Regions from separate parts of the Bariatricus sp. SGI.019 genome, predicted to be linked through region 1. Evidence: predicted binding sites of a transcription regulator. Region 1 holds the regulator's gene; each other region holds the start of a gene.
What was found. Region 1 encodes Rex, which represses fermentation and respiration genes when NADH is low (regulators of the CRP and FNR family bind a similar motif). Its sites were predicted from a motif close to ATTGTTAANTANTTAACAAT; they were not measured.
Positions count from the first base shown of each region.

Region 2: a site for Rex is predicted at 3,168-3,187, ahead of ACQRD1_RS12070 (acyl-CoA carboxylase subunit beta). Genes of this name have one in related genera too.
Region 3: a site for Rex is predicted at 3,085-3,104, ahead of rsxC (electron transport complex subunit RsxC). Genes of this name have one in related genera too.
Region 4: a site for Rex is predicted at 2,029-2,048, ahead of ACQRD1_RS00270 (aminoglycoside phosphotransferase family protein). Genes of this name have one in related genera too.

Region 1 covers NZ_JBNPOQ010000017.1:38,117-43,177, forward strand. Annotated here, with positions in the region: gene ACQRD1_RS11405 (flavodoxin family protein) at 1-320, shown strand, start outside; gene ACQRD1_RS11410 (ABC-F family ATP-binding cassette domain-containing protein) at 321-2,276, opposite strand; gene ACQRD1_RS11415 (redox-sensing transcriptional repressor Rex) at 2,407-3,051, shown strand; gene ACQRD1_RS11420 (NAD(P)H-hydrate dehydratase) at 3,142-4,677, shown strand; gene alr (alanine racemase) at 4,643-5,061, shown strand, end outside.
Region 2 covers NZ_JBNPOQ010000020.1:4,395-9,455, forward strand. Annotated here, with positions in the region: gene ACQRD1_RS12060 (aminopeptidase P family N-terminal domain-containing protein) at 1-1,475, opposite strand, end outside; gene ACQRD1_RS12065 (peptide MFS transporter) at 1,617-2,972, opposite strand; gene ACQRD1_RS12070 (acyl-CoA carboxylase subunit beta) at 3,312-4,751, shown strand; gene ACQRD1_RS12075 (OadG family transporter subunit) at 4,766-5,061, shown strand, end outside.
Region 3 covers NZ_JBNPOQ010000020.1:16,693-21,753, reverse strand. Annotated here, with positions in the region: gene rsxE (electron transport complex subunit RsxE) at 1-86, opposite strand, end outside; gene ACQRD1_RS12135 (RnfABCDGE type electron transport complex subunit G) at 101-682, opposite strand; gene ACQRD1_RS12130 (RnfABCDGE type electron transport complex subunit D) at 682-1,611, opposite strand; gene rsxC (electron transport complex subunit RsxC) at 1,662-2,984, opposite strand; gene rpsA (30S ribosomal protein S1) at 3,165-4,283, opposite strand; gene ispH (4-hydroxy-3-methylbut-2-enyl diphosphate reductase) at 4,264-5,061, opposite strand, start outside.
Region 4 covers NZ_JBNPOQ010000001.1:51,459-56,519, forward strand. Annotated here, with positions in the region: gene ACQRD1_RS00265 (cell wall hydrolase) at 1-978, shown strand, start outside; gene ACQRD1_RS00270 (aminoglycoside phosphotransferase family protein) at 1,151-1,906, opposite strand; gene adhE (bifunctional acetaldehyde-CoA/alcohol dehydrogenase) at 2,140-4,752, opposite strand; gene ACQRD1_RS00280 ([FeFe] hydrogenase, group A) at 4,921-5,061, opposite strand, start outside.

The sequences.
Region 1 (5,061 bases):
TTAAGGATATGAAGATTAGTCTCCAGTTCTGGGGTGCCGCTAGAGTGTATACCTACGGAATGTCGGTGGCATCGCTTGGTTGGGATGGTGTCAGTGCAGATAAGAAAGAGCGGATTGACAGAGATTTGAGTAAGCTTGTATTAAAGATTTCCAAAGATCCAGATGGAGTGAATCCAGGAATCAAGACTCGTGCTCTGTTCTATATTATGAGAAGCTTTCATAAAAAAGGAATGAGTCCGGTGGATGATAATTATTGGAAAGAAATGGGATGGCTTGGAAAAGAACGTCCATGGAAATTACTGAAAAAGGAAGAGCTGTAGCTATTCAGCCAGCTCTTCCCATTTTATATACAGCTCTTCAAGTTCTTCCGCAATAGCTGCCTTTTCATTGGCTAATTCCTGACATTTAATGGAACTTGTAAAAATATCTTCCTGCAACATCATTTCGTCAATCTTAGCATCCCGCTCTTCAAGAGTAGTGATGCGTTCTTCGGTTTTCTTCAGTTCGTTTTTTCGTTTTCGCTCGCGAGCCTGTGCTTCTTTTTGTTCCTTCCAGTCGAGCTTAGAATCTGACACATTTGCTGCAACAGAGTCTTTGCCAGAAGATATAGCAGAATTTGCAGTTCCTGGAATATAAACAGAAGACGGGGCACCAGCATAAATGGTTGTTAGCTCGTCTTTTTTTTCAAGATAATAGTCATAATTCCCTATATAATTTACAAAAGTCTGATTCACCAGATCAAGGATCCTTGTTGCTGTCTGATTGATAAAATAACGATCGTGTGAAACATATAAGATAGTTCCGGTATAGTTGTTCAATGCTTTTTCCAGAATTTCTTTTGATGGAATATCCAAGTGGTTTGTTGGTTCGTCAAGAATCAGAAAATTAGCTTTCGAAAGCATCAGCTTCGCTAAAGATACTCTGCCACGTTCTCCACCGCTTAGGTCACCGATCCGTTTAAACACATCATCCCCAGTAAATAAAAAAGCGGCCAGCATATTTCTGATCTTCGTGTTAGTCAAATCCGGGTAATCATCTGAAATTTCGTCAAAAATGGTTTTTTCCATATGTAGTACATGGTGTTCCTGATCATAGTATCCGATCGCTACATTAGTTCCCAATGTAAATGTACCGGAATCTGCTGATATTACCTGATTTAAGATTTTTAAAAGTGTTGTTTTCCCCGTTCCATTGTCACCGATGATTGCAACATGTTCCCCGCGTTTAATGTCAAAACTTATATCTTGAAACAGAACTTGATTTGGAAATGATTTACTTAGATGTTCAACAGACAGAACATCGTTACCGCTGACACAAGAAGGCTCTAATGTTAAGTGAATCTCATTATTTGCTTCCAAGGGTTTCTCTACAGGACGGATCTTTTCCAACATCTTTTCACGGCTTTCTGCACGCTTAATAGATTTCTCACGATTAAAAGAACGAAGCTTTTCAATTACGGCTTCCTGATGCTTTATTTCTTGCTGCTGATTTAAATATTCTTTTATCTGAGCATCACGAAGCTGCTGCTTTTTGGCAGCATAATCACTGTAATTTCCATTATAGGTCATCAATTTTCCAGATTCGATTTCTAAGACCTTAGTCACTACTTTGTTCAAAAAGTAACGGTCATGAGATACGATCAGAACGGCTCCTGGATAATTCAGAAGATAAGTTTCTAACCAAGCTATAGAGTTTAGATCCAAGTGGTTAGTAGGCTCGTCCAAAAGCAAGATATCTGGCTTGGTGAGCAATAATTTACCAAGAGAGACGCGGGTTTTCTGACCCCCAGAAAGGGTATCTACGGGTTTAGAAAAATCATTTTCTGTAAAACCAAGACCTTTTAATACCCCGTTAATCTCACTTTCATATGCATAACCATTCTGGCGTTCAAAAGAAGCTGTCAGACGATTATATGTTTCAAGGCGTGATGTCAATGCATCACCTTCTAAATGTTTTAATTCTAATTCGATGGAACGGATCTGTGTTTCCATTTCGATGATATCAGATTTGGCAAGTTTCACTTCTTCATAGATAGTGCTTCCACTTTGCATAGCCTGATGCTGTGCAAGATATCCCAAGGTTTTGCCTTTGGTTAAAATTACTTCTCCGCGGTCAGAAGGAAGCTCACCTACAATCATTTTAAAAAGCGTTGATTTTCCCGCTCCATTGGGACCAACAAGAGCTGCTTTTTCGTGATCTTCTATATGAAAAGAACCGTCAGCGATAATCACTTTTTCGCCGAAAGATTTACTGATTCCGTGACATGCTAATATCATATTATTTTCATATCCTCCTTTTTCACTCGTTTTCATTATAGCGAAAATAGGACAAAATACAACTAAAAGTTTGACTTTGTTCACACAATTCTATATAATATTTCTTAGAATGAAATGGAAGGTGAGACTATTGGAAGAGAGAGAGATTTCCCAGGCGGTCATCCGTAGATTGCCACGATACTATCGATACTTAGGAGAGCTACTTGAAAATGGAGTGGAGCGTATCTCGTCTAACGATTTGAGTAAGCGTATGAAAGTGACTGCATCTCAGATTCGTCAGGATCTTAACAATTTTGGTGGGTTCGGTCAGCAGGGTTATGGTTATAACGTTAAATATTTGTATACAGAGATTGGTAAGATTCTTGGCTTGGAAGAGGCTCATAATATGATTATTATAGGAGCTGGTAATTTGGGGCAGGCTCTTGCTAATTATGCAGCTTTTGAGAAGAGAGGATTTGTATTAAAAGGAATTTTTGATGTCAACCCAAGATTGGTAGGTGTTTCAATCAGAGGCGTGCCGATTCGTATGATGGATGAGTTAAAGTCATTTGTCCAACAGAATGATGTTGAGATTGCAGTTTTAACTATTCCAAAGGACAAGGCAATTGAAGTGGCTAATATGCTGGTAGACAATGGTGTTCGTGCAATTTGGAATTTTGCCCATACAGATTTGAATCTGCCGGATCATATAATTGTTGAAAATGTACACTTGTCTGAAAGCTTAATGCAGTTATCATACAATATTAGCCGATATAACGAAGAACATAAGAAATAAAAAGCAAAGACGTGTAATGACTGGCATGCGCAGACGGGCTGGTTTTTACACGTCCTTTTATATTGTAAAATGAACTTGGAAGGTGAGATTATGCGATATCTGCTTAATGGAAATCAAATGAAAAAGGCGGATCAATATACAATACAGGAACTGGGAATTTCGTCTATGGAGTTAATGGAGCGTGCTGCAAAGAGATGTGTAGAGACTATGGAGGCGGAAAAGCTTGATCTGTCCAAAGCGTGTATCGTATGTGGTTCAGGGAATAATGGTGGTGATGGATTTGCGATAGCGAGACTTTTAAAGGAAAAAGGGTATCCTGTGACAGTTTGTTTTGTAGGAAATGAATCTCATCGTACGGATGAAACAAAACAGCAGATGAGTAAATTAAGGGAAACAGGTGTTGAGATATTCAAAGAGTACAAAGAAGACGAATATAGTATCATAATAGATGCGATGTTCGGTGTTGGACTTAGCCGTGAGATTATAGGAAAATATTTTCAGATTATTCAGAAGATGAATGAAGCAAAGGCTGTAAAATTTGCTGTAGATATGCCATCTGGAATATCTGCGAATCATGGAAGTGTCCTTGGAATTGCTTTCCGTGCAGATATTACGGTGACTTTTCAAATGGAAAAGCTGGGACTTGCAATCTATCCCGGAAAGGAATATTCTGGTAAAGTGATTGTAGCTGATATCGGAATCCATACGGAAAAAATAATTGCTACCGAAAAAACGGCATATACTTATGAGAAGAAGGAATATTGTAAATTTCTGCCAGCCAGAAAAGAAAATTCGAATAAAGGGACATATGGGAAGTTACTTGTAATTGCAGGAAGTAAAGGTATGTCTGGAGCGGCTTATCTGAATGCAAAAGCGGCATATATGTCTGGAGCAGGACTGGTACAGATCTATACACCGGAAGAAAATAGGATTATTTTACAGCAGCTCCTTCCGGAAGCAATTATTACAACTTATGACATTTTTGATAAGACTGAGTTGTTAAATCTTTTAACATGGGCAGATGCAGTTTGTATTGGATCTGGAATAGGAATCAGTGAGCGTTCCAGGAGAATATTGAAGGCAACTCTTGAGCATGTGAAAGTACCTTGTCTGATTGATGCAGATGGTTTGAACCTGATTGCGGAGCATAACGCTTATCTTCAAAAGATTCATCATACAGATTTTGTGATAACACCACATATGAAAGAGATGTCACGGCTGTTACATATAAGTGTAGAGGAATTAAAACAACATAGGATGGATATACTGGATTCATTTGTTCAAAAAAGTCAATGGACTTGTGTACTGAAAGATGCCAGAACTATTGTTGCATCAGTTTCTGAAGGAAACTATGTAAATATGTCGGGTAATTCGGCAATGGCAAAAGCTGGTTCTGGAGATGTACTGGCGGGAATAATAGCTGCGCTTTTGGCGCAAGGACTCAGTTGTAGGAAAGCCGCTGTTTTGGGAGCATACCTACATGGAAGAGCAGGTGATTATGCCCGTATCGATAAAGGAAGTTATAGTGTTTTGGCAAGAGATTTGACGGAGTATCTATCCAATGCATTTAAAGAGCAGGAGGAGGTAAAAAGTGAAGAATTATACGAGAGTCTGTGTAAGGATTGATCTTGATGCAATAGAATATAATATTGAGATGATGAAGGCAAATATACAAGATGGTGTTAAGATGCTGGCAGTTATTAAAACGGATGGATATGGGCATGGAGCTGTTCAGATAGCAAGGCTTCTTAGTACGAAAGAATACATCTGGGGTTATGCAGTCGCAACGCTTGAGGAAGCAGTTATCCTTCGCCACAGAGGTATCACAAAACCCATTCTCGTACTGGGATGTATCTTCCAGGATCAGAGGAGATCAATGATTGAGCATGAAATCCGTATGACTGTGTATACAGAGGAGATGGCAAGAGAAGTATCAGATCTCGCAGTCAGCATGGGAAAGAATGCCTATATTCATATCAAGTTGGACACAGGAATGTCACGGCTAGGTTT
Region 2 (5,061 bases), on a different contig from region 1:
TTGCTTGGAACGACATACCAGCGGAAGCCAGTCGGTGCTTCGTGGATGTTACCGAGGTATCCGACGCCATGTCCGGTACCGCACTGATAGTCGAGATCAAGATCCCAGATTGGGCCTCTTGCAAGGACGTCAAGATTGTATCCGTAGCATCCGTAAAGGAATTTTGCACGGGACAGGCGCATCATGGCACGTACAACAGCAGTAAAGTATTTTTTCATCTGCTGGTCAACAGAACCAAGGATAAATGTTCTGGTGATATCGGTAGAACCTTCATAATATCCACCGCCAGTATCATTTAAGAAAAATGCGCCGGATTTAAGTTGTACGTCAGACTCTTCGCAAGGAGAGTAGTGCATCATGGCTGCGTGGTCGTCAAATGCACACAGTGGTTCGAAACTGTCGCGGATATAGCCTTCTTGTTCTGCACGAAGCTCCGTTAATTTTGCAGCAGAGCTAAGCTCTGTGATTGGTTCTTTGTCATAACGTGTTTTTACCCAATACATGAATTTGGTGATTGCAACACCATCCTTGATATGAGCATTTTTGATGTTCTTAAGTTCTACATCATTTTTCATGGCTTTCATAAGGATAGTTGGATTTGCAGCTTCTACGATTTTGCAAGGGATATTCTTGTACAAAGCGTAGTTCATTTTCATTGGGTCAATCAGTGCAACACTGTCAGTGCTGATATTCTTGATATCTTCATAAATATTATTGTAAGGATGAATATTGACGTTATTCTTCTTTAATTCTTCATGGATTCGGTCATCCAGTTTGGAGTCGTCAACATATAGTTCAACAGCATCCATGGTTACGATTGCATAGGAAAGCAGTAATGGGAAGAAATCGATATCATCTCCACGGACATTCAGAAGCCAGCATACATCATCAAGAGAAGCAATGATATGTGTATCTGCTCCGTTTTCTTCCATTTTCTTTCTCACGCGTGCAAGTTTGGAAGCTGTACTCTCGCCAGAATATTTTTCTTCCAGGAAGAATGCTGGTTTTTTAGAAAGAGATGGACGGTCTTCCCAGATTGCATCAATCAAATCTTCAGAATAATCAATCTGAATATTCTTTGCTGTTAATGCATCTTCATATTCCTGACCTTCTCCCATGGAAAGCACACGGCCATCGAAGCCTACCGTGCCGCCTTCTGGTACATTATCGCATAAATATTCTGTGATAGATGGAGTATCACCCACGAACATTTTCATCAGTCGGATGCCGCTTCCTTCCAGTTCGTTAGTTGCCTGGAAGAAGTACCTTCCATCTGTCCATAGACCACCGTCATCTTTTGTAATCACGGCTGTACCATAAGAGCCACTGAATCCGGTAATGAATTTTCTTGCCTTAAAATGTTCTCCTACATACTCGCTCTGATGGAAATCGGCAGTAGGAACAACATATGCATCAATCCCTTTTTCAGCCATCAAAGCACGAAGTTTTGCAATTCTTTCTGCTACAATTGTCATAATCAATTGCCTCCTTTATATTGTAATTTCATTATGAAATACACAGATATATTTTGGAAAATGTGATTTCCTGTAGAAAAAAAGGCTCCCGGGGAACCGGGAGCCCTTTCCTTCAAAAAGTAAATCCTTTTATGTATTGACTTATTTACCGCCAACCATTTCGTCAAATTTCTTCGTGAACGCTAACATGATAACACCGCAGGCGATGATCAGGATTGTAACGATACCGTAAGCTTTAACGAATGAGAACTGTGCAAGGAAGTTGTAAAGTGGACCATATCCTTTTCCAGCGAAGAAAATGATGAGTGGCCATACACCAAGCAATGTTCCAAGCAGTTTCTTAGGAGCATATTTGTTGATGAAAGAGTTTCCAAGTGGTGAGAAGATAACTTCACCGACAGACATAGCAACAGCTGTCAGGATGATAACCCAGATACCAACTGGATCTTTTGTTCCTTCACCGCTAAGGAATGCAGCAAGTACCATGGATGCTGTACAAAGACCAAGGATAATAATACCTACAGATGTCTTTGTGAACATTCCCCAGTCGCCCTGTGGTCTTTGTTTCATCTTAGCCCAGATTCCAGCGAATACAGGACAAAGAATAATACAAAGAAGACCATTCATAGAGTCAAACCATGCAGTAGGCATCTGGAAAGAACCGATGTTCCAGTTAGCCCATCCGGAACCGCCCTGCTCAATTGGACCAAATTCATAGTAAACTGGCATGTAAGCCATGTACCAGATTAACCAGAATACACCAGAGAACAGTGTTACGATTAAGATAGCGATAACACGATTTTTCTCAAGCTTTGTAAGAGGAGCATTGTCTTTCTCTTTGTCAGCTTTGTCAACATCTTCAGTTCTGTTGTCAACAAGGAATGGTTTCTTACCAGCATCACCTAAGAACTTCATTCCAAAGAGCCACCATGCACAGTCGATGAACATGAAGATTCCGCAAAGAAGGAACATGAAGCGATAGCTGTAGTTTGTAGCAACAAGAGTCAGGAATGTTGTTCCGCAGAATGAACCAATATTAACGAATGAATACTGGATACTGAAGATAGAGTCCAAAGTATCTGCGTCAGCTAATGGGAACAGACGTCCGTTGATACCAGATACATTTCCTTTGAAGAAACCTGTACCGATAGCAATCAGGATAATCATAACCCAAACCATACCTTTGCTCTGTGCCTGCCATGCACATAAATAACCAAGACCCATTAAAATCTCTCCGATTGGAACGAGGAGTCTTGGGCTAATCCAACGGTCAGCAATGTATCCACCGATAACTGGTGTGATATAAGTAAATGCTACCAGGTTGGAACTCATCAACGCACCCTCAGCTTTGGAAAGTCCAAGACCTCCTTCTGCTGCAGAAAGAACGATGAAGATGGCAACGCCCCATTTAGCAGCGTAGTATGCAAGTCTTTCAAGAGTGAAAGAGAAACTACATACATAGAAACCAAATGGCCATTTCTTTTTTGTTGTTTCCATTTTTAACCCTCCAATTAAAAATATAGTATTGTTTCGGTTTTTGTGTAGAAAAATGTCTACATTTAAAAACCATGATAAATATATCATAAATTAGACTAAAGTACAATAAAAAGTTAAGAAAAAGTTAATGAATAGTGCAAAATTCACAGTTGCTTTAACGTGCTGCCATGATAACTTGATATAATAAAAAAATAATTCGATAATATTTTAACAGAAAAATGCGAAAAGTATTGCATGGAGAGAAGAAAAACGATATAATACAATTGGCAAAAATTTGGTTCTACTTTACAATTAAGTATCAACCCAATTTAAATATGTAAGAAAATGGAGGACTATACTATGGGCAACATGGCAACAGAAAATGTAGCAAGTGCAAGAATTGCTTCTTTACTTGATGCAGGAAGCTTTGTTGAAATCGGTGGTGCTGTTACTGCCAGAAGCACTGATTTTAACATGCAGGAAAAAGACACTCCGGCTGATGGTGTAATTACTGGTTATGGAGTAATTGACGGAAATTTAGTATATGTATATAGCCAGGACGCAACGGTATTAAATGGAGCAATTGGTGAGATGCATGCGAAAAAGATTTCAAATATCTATGATATGGCAATGAAGATGGGTGCGCCGGTAATCGGTCTTGTAGACTGTGCTGGTTTTAGACTTCAGGAAGCGACAGATGCATTAGAGGCATTTGGTAATCTGTACTTAAAACAATCAATGGCTTCTGGTGTGATTCCACAGATTACAGCAATCTTTGGGACTTGTGGTGGTGGACTTGCTCTCGTCCCTGCTTTGACAGATTTTACCTTCATGGAAGCATCTGATGCAAAGTTATTTGTGAATTCACCAAATGCAATTCCTGGCAATGAGATTTCAAAGCTGGATACCTCTTCTGCAGAATATCAGAGTGAAAAGTCTGGTCTTGTAGATGTGGTGGGAACAGAAGCAGAAATCCTTGAAAATATTCGTGCCCTAATTTGTATGCTTCCTTGTAATAATGAGGAAAATGTTGCCTACGATGAGTGTACAGATGATCTCAACCGTGTATGTGAAGGGATTGAAAATGCAGTTGAAGATACTGCAATTGCACTGGCCAATATTTCTGATAGCAACGTGTTCTTTGAGACGAAAAAGAATTTTGCAAAGGATATGGTGACCGGATTTATTCGATTGAATGGGATGACAGTGGGTGCTGTTGCGAACCGTTCAAAAGTATACAATGAAAATGCAGAAGTTGTCGCAGAATTTGATGGCTCCTTGTCTGCTCATGGAGCAAGAAAAGCAGCGGAATTTATAACATTTTGTGATGCTTTTAATATTCCGATTCTTTCTTTGACAAACGTGTCTGGATTTAAAGCCGGAAAATGTGAAGAAAGAAATCTTGCGAGAGAAGCTGCAAAGCTTACTTATGCATTTGCCAATGCAACAGTTCCAAAAGTGAATGTTGTGATTGGAAAAGCATTTGGAAGTGCTTATGTAGCAATGAATAGTAAGTCTATCGGTGCAGATATAGTGTATGCATGGACAACTGCAGAGATTGGTATGATGGATGCAAATCTTGCAGCTAAGATTATGTATGCAAATTCTGATTCGGCTACTGTAAAAGAAAAAGCAGCAGAATACAAAGAATTGCAGTCAAGCCCGCTTTCAGCAGCAAGAAGAGGATATGTAGATACGATTATTGAACCAGCTGATACCAGAAAATATGTCATCGGTGCATTTGAGATGTTATTTACCAAGAGAGAAGAACGCCCGATGAAAAAACATGGTGCAGTTTAGAGAGGTGAGGTAAAGTGAGAAAAAAGATTAGTTTATTACTCTGTGTGCTTGCGACAATGCTCTGCTTTACCGCATGTGGAAGCGGCAATAAAACAATGGATTATGATGAAGCTACCATTGAACAGACGACAGAATTTCTGTTGAGTTATTGTGCGAGTACCGATGAAGCAACGCTCGAACAGTGGAAGTCCATGACAGATTTTAATGTTGAGCTACAGTTGACTGAGGCTGGGATCCCTGTTACGCAGGAAAGTTTCCTTGGAGCATTGGAGGCGTGGCAAGCGGCTACTAAAGAGTGTGGTGAATATAT
Region 3 (5,061 bases), on a different contig from region 1:
AGGGTCGGACACATACCTAACATCAAAACGAAGGTAGGATTTTCTTTGATCAGACCGTTATATAATCGTTCCGTACATTTATTCATCTTTTAACTACCTCCTATTGAAATGCATTCTGATAATAACCAAGAGCAGCATTGACAGCTCCGGTCACTGCTCTTGAAGTAATAGTTGCACCACTTAATGCATCGATAGGTTCACCATCTCCGCCGTCTTTTGACACAACAAACTTCTCAGCCTGTTTTCCTTCATACTGGCCATAGAATGCAGGCTCTGTTGCTTTCATACCAAGACCTGCTGTTTCACTAATAGATAAAATAGACACACCGTTTACAGTACCATCAGTTGTTATACCTACTGTAATCTGAATACTTCCGCCAAATCCGTCTTTATCTGTAGTTGTAATAACATATCCCTGATCACCTACTGTACAAACTTCATCAATCGTTGCATTCACGCCCATATCGGCGATTGCCTGATCTGCAGCCTTCTGATCTACTTCGGTCTCCTCAAAATCATTCAGATCAGCTTCCGGGAATACTGCCTGCCATGCTTCTTTTTTGGACTTTTCCTGCACCTGAGCAATCGGGTCTTTTGTAATCTCATAGACCACACCGAGTGCAAGACCTGCGATCAAAGTGATCATTGTAAGAATCAATGTATTTTTCAGAATCTTATTCATTATTTTTCTCCTCCTTTACCAAATGGTTTTGGAAGAGTAACCCTCTCGATCAATGGAACAATAAGGTTACTGATGATGATTGCATAAGATACTCCTTCTGCTGAACCGCCGAAAAGACGGAACAATCCAGTCAGTACACCTAACAGAATTCCATATACATACTGGCCCTTCTTCGTAATTGGAGATGTTACATAATCGGTAGCCATGAACCATGCACCAAGCATCAAACCACCGCCGCACAGATGTGCAGTAATATATTGAGGATCAAAGAATCCAACATTCGGATTTGCAAACGGTCCGAAGATACCAATAAAAATTATAAAAGATACAATATAAGTTCCTGGGATTCTAAGATCAATAATCCCTTTCAAAATCAAAATAATTGCACCAATAATAATCGCAATTACAGATGTTTCACCAATAGTTCCTGGGATAGTACCGATCAGCATATCCATAGAATTTACAGCCTCTCCAGCTTTCAGCTGTGCCAAAGGTGTAGGACCAGATACTCCATCATATACAAATGTAGTCATCTGGCTTGTGAAAGAAATTAACAGGAAACATCTTGCTCCGAGTGCCGGGTTCATAAAGTTCTGTCCCAGACCACCAAATAACTGTTTTACAATCAGAATGGCAAAGATACCACCGATAACACCCATCCACCATGGAGCTGAAGCCGGCATATTCAGGCCAAGTAAAAGACCTGTAACAACGGCACTCCAATCGCCGATTGTAATTTTCTTGTGCATTAATTTTTCATATATGTACTCTGTCAGAACAGATGCTGCAGTTGTACTGATCAGCATAATAAGCGCTGACAATCCAAAGTTCCATACACCAAAGGCTGAAGCCGGCAACAGTGCAATCGTTACCCACATCATAATACTGCTTGTGGTGTCTTTGGAACGAATGTGTGGTGAAGATGACATTTTTAATTTGTTCTCACTCACGTTTGTTCACCTCTTCCTCTTCTATTTGACTATTTTTTCTTTTTGCGGTTTGCCATCGCAATCTTTCTCATTGAACCAATTGCCTGTTTTAATGGGCGCTTTGCAGGACATACAAAACTACAAGAACCACATTCCATACATTCCAGACCTTCATGTTTTGTAAACGTCTCTTCGTCATGATGTTCTGCATAATCTGCAAGTCTTGACGGAATCAATCTACTTGGACAGGCATCTACACAACGTCCACAATTGATACATGCAGATGGTTCATATTGAGCCACTTCATCTTTTGTAAAGCCAAGAATAGACGAAGAAGTCTTAGTGACCGGCACATCCAGTGTAAACATAGAGAATCCCATCATCGGACCACCGGAGATTAATTTTTCCGGTTCACTTTTGAATCCACCAGCAGCCTCTACAAGTTCAGCCTGATTTGTTCCAAATGGTACTCTGAAGTTACCTGGTTCATTTACTGCATTTCCACTCACAGTAACAACTCGTTCCATAGATGGTTTTCCTTCTGCCACTGCCTGATAAATACTGATCAATGTTGCCACGTTATCTACAACACATCCTGCATCTGCCGGAAGCATTGCCGAATTAATTGCTCTTCCAGTTGTTGCATAAATCAATTGACGCTCACCACCCTGTGGATACTTGGTCTTTAACGCAAGTACTTCCATACGTGGTTCATCCTTTGTCAGTTCTTTTAACTTTTCAATACAATCCGGTTTATTATCTTCTACTCCAAAAACACCTTTTGCATTATCAAAAAGCTTTAATACAATTTTCATACCGCCGACTAATTTTTCCGGCGTCTCCATGATTGATCTGTAGTCAGCGGTGATATATGGTTCACACTCTGCACAGTTAGCAATAATGTAATCAATCTTTTCTGGTTCTTTCGGTGACAGTTTGACTCTCGTTGGGAATCCTGCACCACCCATACCTACAACACCAGCATTACCGATTGTATTGAGGATTTCTTCTTTTGTCATCTCATCCAAAGGTTTCACTTCTGGATATTGCACTTCCTCATATTCACCGTCATTTTCAATAACGATACTGTTTACCATACCCCCTGTTGGATTTAAATGTGGGGCAATCGCCTTAACTGTTCCGGAAACCGATGCATAGATAGGCGCAGACACAAACCCCCCGGCTTCTGCTATCATCTGACCCTTTAAAACACGATCCCCTACAGCCACTATCGGATTGGCCGGAGCGCCAATATGCTGAGAAACTGGATATACCAAATCCCCTTTGGGTTTTACTTCGACAATCGCCTTATCTTTTGCCAGGCTCTTGCCGTCATCCGGATGAATACCACCCTTAAATGTTAACAATGCCATCCTTTTTCCTTCCTTCCTTTTTACTCTTTATATACTATACATGAAAACTCCCTAATAATCCAGTAAATCCAGGGATTTCATTGTATATTTCCGCAAACATCTTGTCGAAATTTTAACATATAAAAGATAGAGACCTAGCGGTCTCTATCTCTACAATCCCAACAATATTCAACATGCAAATTATTCTTCGCTAGTTTCCTCTTCAGCACTTTCATCCACGCTTTCTGCCTCAGTCTGTTCATTTGCTGCCGGCTCTAAAGCTTTCATACTTAAACTGATTTTTTTCTCATCCTCATTAAGGTCGACAATCTTAGCCGTAATTTCCTGACCTACAGACAATACATCTGACGGCTTGTCCACATGATTTCTTGAAATCTGAGAAACATGAAGCAATGCATCTACTCCAGGTGCAAGTTCAACAAATGCACCAAAATCAGTCATTCTAGCAACTCTTCCTTCAATCACAGTACCAACTGCATATTTTTCTGCTGCATTCGCCCATGGATTAGTCTCCGGGAATTTCAAACTCAAGGCAATCTTTGTATCATTGATTTCTTTAATCATTACTTCTAATGTCTCACCAACTTTGAATACCTTCTTTGGATTCTCAACACGTCCCCAAGACATTTCAGAAATATGAAGAAGTCCATCAACTCCACCAAGATCAATAAACGCGCCAAAATCTGTCACATTTTTAACAGTTCCTTCCATTCTGTCTCCAGCCTGGATCTTAGCAAATAATTCTTTTTGCTTTTCTGCACGTTCAGCAACAAGTAACTGTCTTCTGTCTCCAATTACGCGATTTCTTCTAGGATTAAACTCACTGATTACAAATTCAATCTCCTGATCCTGATACTTACTCAAATCTTTTTCATAAGTATCTGACACAAGGCTTGCAGGGATAAACACTCTTGCTTCATCAATCACAACACTTAATCCACCGCCAAGAATCTGAGCAACAGGAGCCTTTAACACCTCATGATTCTCATAAGCCTCTCTCAATCTTTCATTTCCTTTTTCTGCTGCAAGTCTCTTATAGGTCAAAAGCACCTGACCTTCTCCATCATTAACTTTCAGGACTTTTGCAGTCATTGCATCACCAACGGATACCATAGTCGTTAAATCTGCATTTGCTTCGTTTGTGTACTCGCTTCTTGTAATGATACCGTCTGCCTTGTAACCTATATTCAAGATGATTTCATCGGGCTTTACATCGATGACAGTACCATCTACGACCTCTCCATTTCTTATTGTTTTGAATGACTCTTCCAACATTTGTTCAAAAGTTAATTCTGACATTATTTTGAACCTCCTCAATTATATTATTGGGCGTGGATGCCCCTGCTGTAATACCTACTGTTTCCACGGACCTTAATTGATTCATATCCAAATCGTCAAGTGTCTGTATATAGTACGTATTCAAACATTCATTCTTACATATTTCAAATAACTTCTGAGTATTTGAACTACGTTTGTCGCCGATAACCACCATAGCATCTACTCTCTTTGCAATTTCACAAGCCTCCTCCTGACGTTCCTTTGTTGCATTGCAAATCGTATTTAAAACAATTATATCATACCCCTTTTTTGAGATTATTTCAACTAAATCTTTGAATTTATTGTAATTAAATGTCGTCTGAGAAACGACGCAGACCCTCTGTTCAGCATCTTTCAACTGAAACTGTCTGGCATCTTCTGCTGTCTGTACAACAATTACTTGTTTTCCTGCCCACCCTTTGATTCCTTCTACCTCCGGATGTTCGCTGTTACCAATAATGACAATAAATGCCCCTTTTTTGCTTTCTTCCTCAACGATTCTGTGTATCTTCTTTACAAAAGGACAGGTAGCGTCTACACAAGTCAGGCCTTTTTCCTGTATTTTTTTATATATGTCTCTGGCTACTCCATGAGAACGAATAATAATAACGCCTTTATCCACTGCATCTAATTCTTTTTCAGAGTCAATCACTTCAACTCCTTTTTTGGCTAGATCTTTTGTCACTTCTTCATTATGGATAATCGGACCATAGGTATAGATTTTATCTTCCCGGTGCTGTTCTACCTGTTCATATACAGT
Region 4 (5,061 bases), on a different contig from region 1:
GAATTGGAGATAACGACTGGTGGATTACAAGATCAGTTAGATGATTTGAACAGCCAATTATCTGCTCTAAGCGCTGAGTTGGACTCTGCCGCAGCTCAGATTGAGGACTTATCAGCTGAGGTCGAGAAAGCCAAGCTGGATTTGGCCGCAGCTCAATTAAATGAAGAACTGCAGTATGATTCCATGAAAGATAGAATCAAATTCATGTATGAAGGTGGCAATGTTTCTTTATTGCAGATATTATTTTCTTCAGAAGATATGGCTGATTTTCTGAATAAGGCAGAATATGTCTCAACTATCAGTGAGTATGACAGACATATGTTGGACGAGTTAAAAGAGGTTCGTGTCAATGTAGAAAAAAAACAAGAGGATCTGACTGCAAAGCAGGAAGAACTTGCACAAATGCAAAGTGATCTGACCGCAAAAGAAGAAGAGCTCAACTCAAAGATTGCTTCTACTTCCGGACAATTGGATGATTATAAAGAACAGCTGGACCGTGCACGTGCCGCTGAGGAAGCAAGTAAAACTGCACAGAATAATCAGATTGCTGGTTCTGTCACATCGCCTGGCAATGGTGGTCAGAACAACAATGGTTCTTCAGGTTCAACTACCAACGGAGGAAATCCAATCGATGCTTCCACCTCAGATGTAGCTTTGTTTGCCGCTTTACTCCAATGTGAGGCCGGTAATAGCTATGATGGTATGTTAGCTGTAGCAACGGTTATCATGAACCGTGTTGCCAGCCCGAGTTATCCAAGCACCTTACGCGGTGTCATTTATCAGTCTGGACAATTTAGTCCTACCTGGAACGGTTCTTTGGAGCGTGTCCTTGCAAAGGGACCATCCTCCACAGCATATTCTGTTGCACAGGCCGCTTTGGGCGGTGCACGGCACTCTGCGGTTATTCATTGCTATAACTTCAATTATGCTGGTTCTGGAGTTCAGGGAATTAATATTGGTGGAAATGTCTTTTATTAATATTTTAATATGATATTTTTATCTTGCTTATTAACTTCGCAGATAGATAATATGTATCTCATCATATAACATAAGAGAGAGGATATGGAATTTATTTTCCGTATTCTCTCTCTTTTACTTTATTCTCTTTTACTCTATTCTCTTTTACTTTATTCTCTTTTATTCAACATGGCTATTGATAATCCATAACGTCAATCCATTTCATGAGGAAATCTTTTTCCAGCTCATTATCTTTTTCTAACTGTGATGCTGCTACGATTGGAAGCCATTGCTGTACATACTGCTTTGCAGTGTCACTCTTCTTGCAGAAAAGCTTCATATAGAGGTCAGCTGCATCCTGATCTTTCAGTGCAAAAAGAAGGTAAGTCATAGCTGCATCCGCACTGGCATTTCCCTGGGTCGCATGCGCCCAGTCAACAACCGTCATCTTGCCATTCTTTCCTACAATTACATTACTTGGATTAAAATCACCGTGGCAAAGCTTAGTGTGCTTCGGCATACTCTCCAGACGGGTCAACAATTCATACCTCTGTGTTGCATCTAATTCTTTTAGTCCATTAATCTGTCTCGCCAGTTTATCCTTTAATTTGTTAAGCATCGGCGCTTTCTTACTCTGAACCTTCAGCTGCAGATCCACAAAATCTGACATATATTTTTCCAGATTATCATGGTCCACCTTCATCATCTCTTCCAAAGTCTTTCCTTCTTTATACTCTATAACCAGAGCCCATTTGCCATCAATCTGTGTAACCTCTTTTAATTGCGGAATATCCAATCCTGATTCCTCTACTCTTACTGTATTCAACGCCTCATTAAACACTGCAGATTTTGGATGTGTGGTCTCGAATACCTTGACAATCTCTTTATCGCATTTGTAGACTTCTTTGTACGGACGTTTCACGATCAAATTACTTCCTTCAAGTTTCATAAGCTGTGCCTCCTTGTATAATACTTCCGATCTTTTATTTGTTAACTGCATTATACACCCTTAAATTTCATTTGGAAAGAGTAATTTGATATTTTTTTAACTTATTTTTATTGCATATTTTTATTGTTAAATAATTAACTTTATTCATTTGGGTACACCCCTTTTTCCATTTAGGTACACCACAAAACACAATTAGGGACGTAGACTTTTTTAAAAAGTCTACGTCCCTAATATTAACCGTAGTAACACTTCAGATAGATTTCTTTCATTTCTTTCATGAGTGGATATCTCGGGTTTGCTCCTGTACACTGGTCGTTGAAGGCTTGTTCAACCATATCATCCAATGTATCGAGGAAGTATTTCTCGTCGATTCCGTATTCTTTGATGGATTTTTTGATTCCAATCTTTTCTTTGAGGTCTTCCAGTTTTGCGAGGAAGTTTTCGAATACTTCTTCGTCTGTCTTGCCTTGGCATCCGGCGAAGCGTCCTAATTCTGCGTATCTTGCAAGTGCGTGTGGATACTGGTACTGGGAGAATGTTCCCATCTTGGTCGGAACTTCTGCTGCATTGTATCTCATGACTTCTGTCAGGAGAACTGCGTTTGCGACACCGTGTGGCAAGTGATGGAATGCTCCAAGTTTGTGGGCCATGGAGTGGTTCAGGCCAAGGAAAGCATTTGCGAATGCCATACCAGCCATACAGGATGCATTTGCCATCTTTTCTCTTGCGATTGGGTCATTGGCTCCGTTTGCATATGCAGATGGCAGATAATCGAATACCATCTTAACGGCTTTCATTGCAAGTCCATCTGTGTAGTCTGTTGCCATAATGGATACGTATGCTTCGATTGCATGTGTCATAACGTCGATACCGGATGCGCTTGTCAGTCCTTTTGGAGCTGTCATTGCATTATCTACGTCGACGATTGCCATATCTGGAAGTAATTCGTAATCTGCAATCGGCCATTTTACGCCTGTCTCTGCATCAGTGATGATGGCAAATGGTGTCACTTCAGAACCTGTACCAGAAGATGTCGGGATTGCAACAAAGTAGGCTTTCTCTCCCATTTTTGGGAAGGTAAATACTCTCTTGCGAATATCCATGAAGTCCATAGCCATGTCTTCAAAGTTTGCTTCTGGATGCTCATACATCAGCCACATAATCTTCGCTGCATCCATTGCAGATCCACCGCCAAGTGCGATGATTGTATCTGGTTCAAATGCTCTCATCTGGTCTGTTCCTTTTTGTGCACACTGCAGAGTCGGATCTGGTGCTACTTCATAGAAGCATGTATGCTGAATTCCCATCTGGTCTAATTTCTCTTCAATTGGTTTTACATAACCATTTTTATATAAGAAGGTATCTGTTACGATAAATGCTTTTTTCTTGTGCATCACTGTTCCGAGTTCATCGAGTGCCACCGGCATACAGCCTTTCTTAAAGTATACTTTCTCAGGTGTTCTAAACCACAGCATATTTTCTCTCCTCTCTGCGACCGTCTTAATGTTAATCAGATGTTTTACACCTACGTTCTCAGATACAGAGTTGCCTCCCCAAGAACCACATCCAAGTGTAAGAGATGGAGCAAGTTTAAAGTTATAAAGATCACCGATACCGCCCTGAGAAGATGGAGTATTGATTAAGATACGACAAGTCTTCATTGCTTCTGCATGTTTTGCAATCTTCTCTTTCTCTGCAGGATGAATATACAGAGAAGATGTATGTCCATATCCGCCATCTGCTACCAACTGTTCAGCTTTTGCAAGGGCTTCATCAAATGTTTTTGCTCGGTACATTCCAAGTACCGGAGATAATTTCTCATGCGCAAATTCTTCAGAGATATCAACGGATTCCACTTCACCGATTAAGATCTTGGTATCTTCCGGGACATCTACACCTGCGAGTTTTGCAATCTCATATGCAGATTTTCCTGGGATCTTATTATTTAAGGCACCGTTGATAATGATAGTCTTACGAACTTTATCCAGCTCTTCGCCTTTTTTCAGGAAATAGCATCCACGATATGCAAATTCTTTCTTTACTTCATCATAGATACTGTCGAGCACCGTTACAGACTGTTCGGATGCACAGATCATACCATTGTCAAATGTTTTAGAATGAATGATAGAATTTACTGCCATCTTGATATCTGCTGTCTCGTCAATAATAACAGGAGTATTTCCAGGTCCAACGCCAAGTGCCGGTTTTCCTGAAGAGTATGCAGCCTTCACCATTCCAGGTCCACCTGTTGCAAGGATAATATCTGCATCTCTCATAACTGTATTGGTAAGTTCCAGGGACGGAACGTCAATCCATCCGATAATTCCTTCCGGTGCTCCTGCTTTGACAGCTGCATCCAGAACAATCTTTGCTGCAGCGATCGTACAGGCTTTTGCTGCCGGATGTGGACTGATGATAATTGCATTTCTGGTCTTCAAGCAGATCAATGTTTTGAAAATTGCTGTTGATGTTGGGTTAGTTGTAGGAATAACTGCCGCTACAAGGCCAATTGGTTCCGCAATCTTCTTAATTCCATATGCTGGGTCTTCTTCAATAACTCCGCAAGTCTTGGTATTCTTATAAGCATTGTAAATATACTCTGCTGCGTAATGATTCTTAATAACCTTATCTTCCACGATACCACGACCAGTTTCCTCAACTGCCTGTTTTGCAAGAGGAATTCGCATCTTGTTTGCTGCCATTGCTGCCTCGAAGAAGATCTTATCTACCTGCTCCTGTGTGAATGTAGCGAAGATCTTCTGTGCTTCTCTCATCGCCTTCATCTTTGCTTCAAGAGCTTCGACATTATCAATAATCTCTGGTACTGCCTCTTTTTTCTTTGCCATTTTGATTATCCTCCCTGTAACTGTGTTACTATCGTTTCAATGGTCATAGTATAACTGTGTGTTAATTATTTGTCAATATGTTTTTGATATTTTTTTAACGATAATGACAAAAAAATAACAGGGGACGTAGTATTTTTTAATTTTACTACGTCCCCTATTAACTATTTTTTAAAATCCTTTGCCGTAATTTACTATTTTTGCATCATGTTCTGTATGTAACAGCATATGAGCTTTATGTGACATTGGCTTTTCGAAATATTCTTCGTACATCTGAAGGATATCTGGATTCTCATGTGAGAATCGAATGTC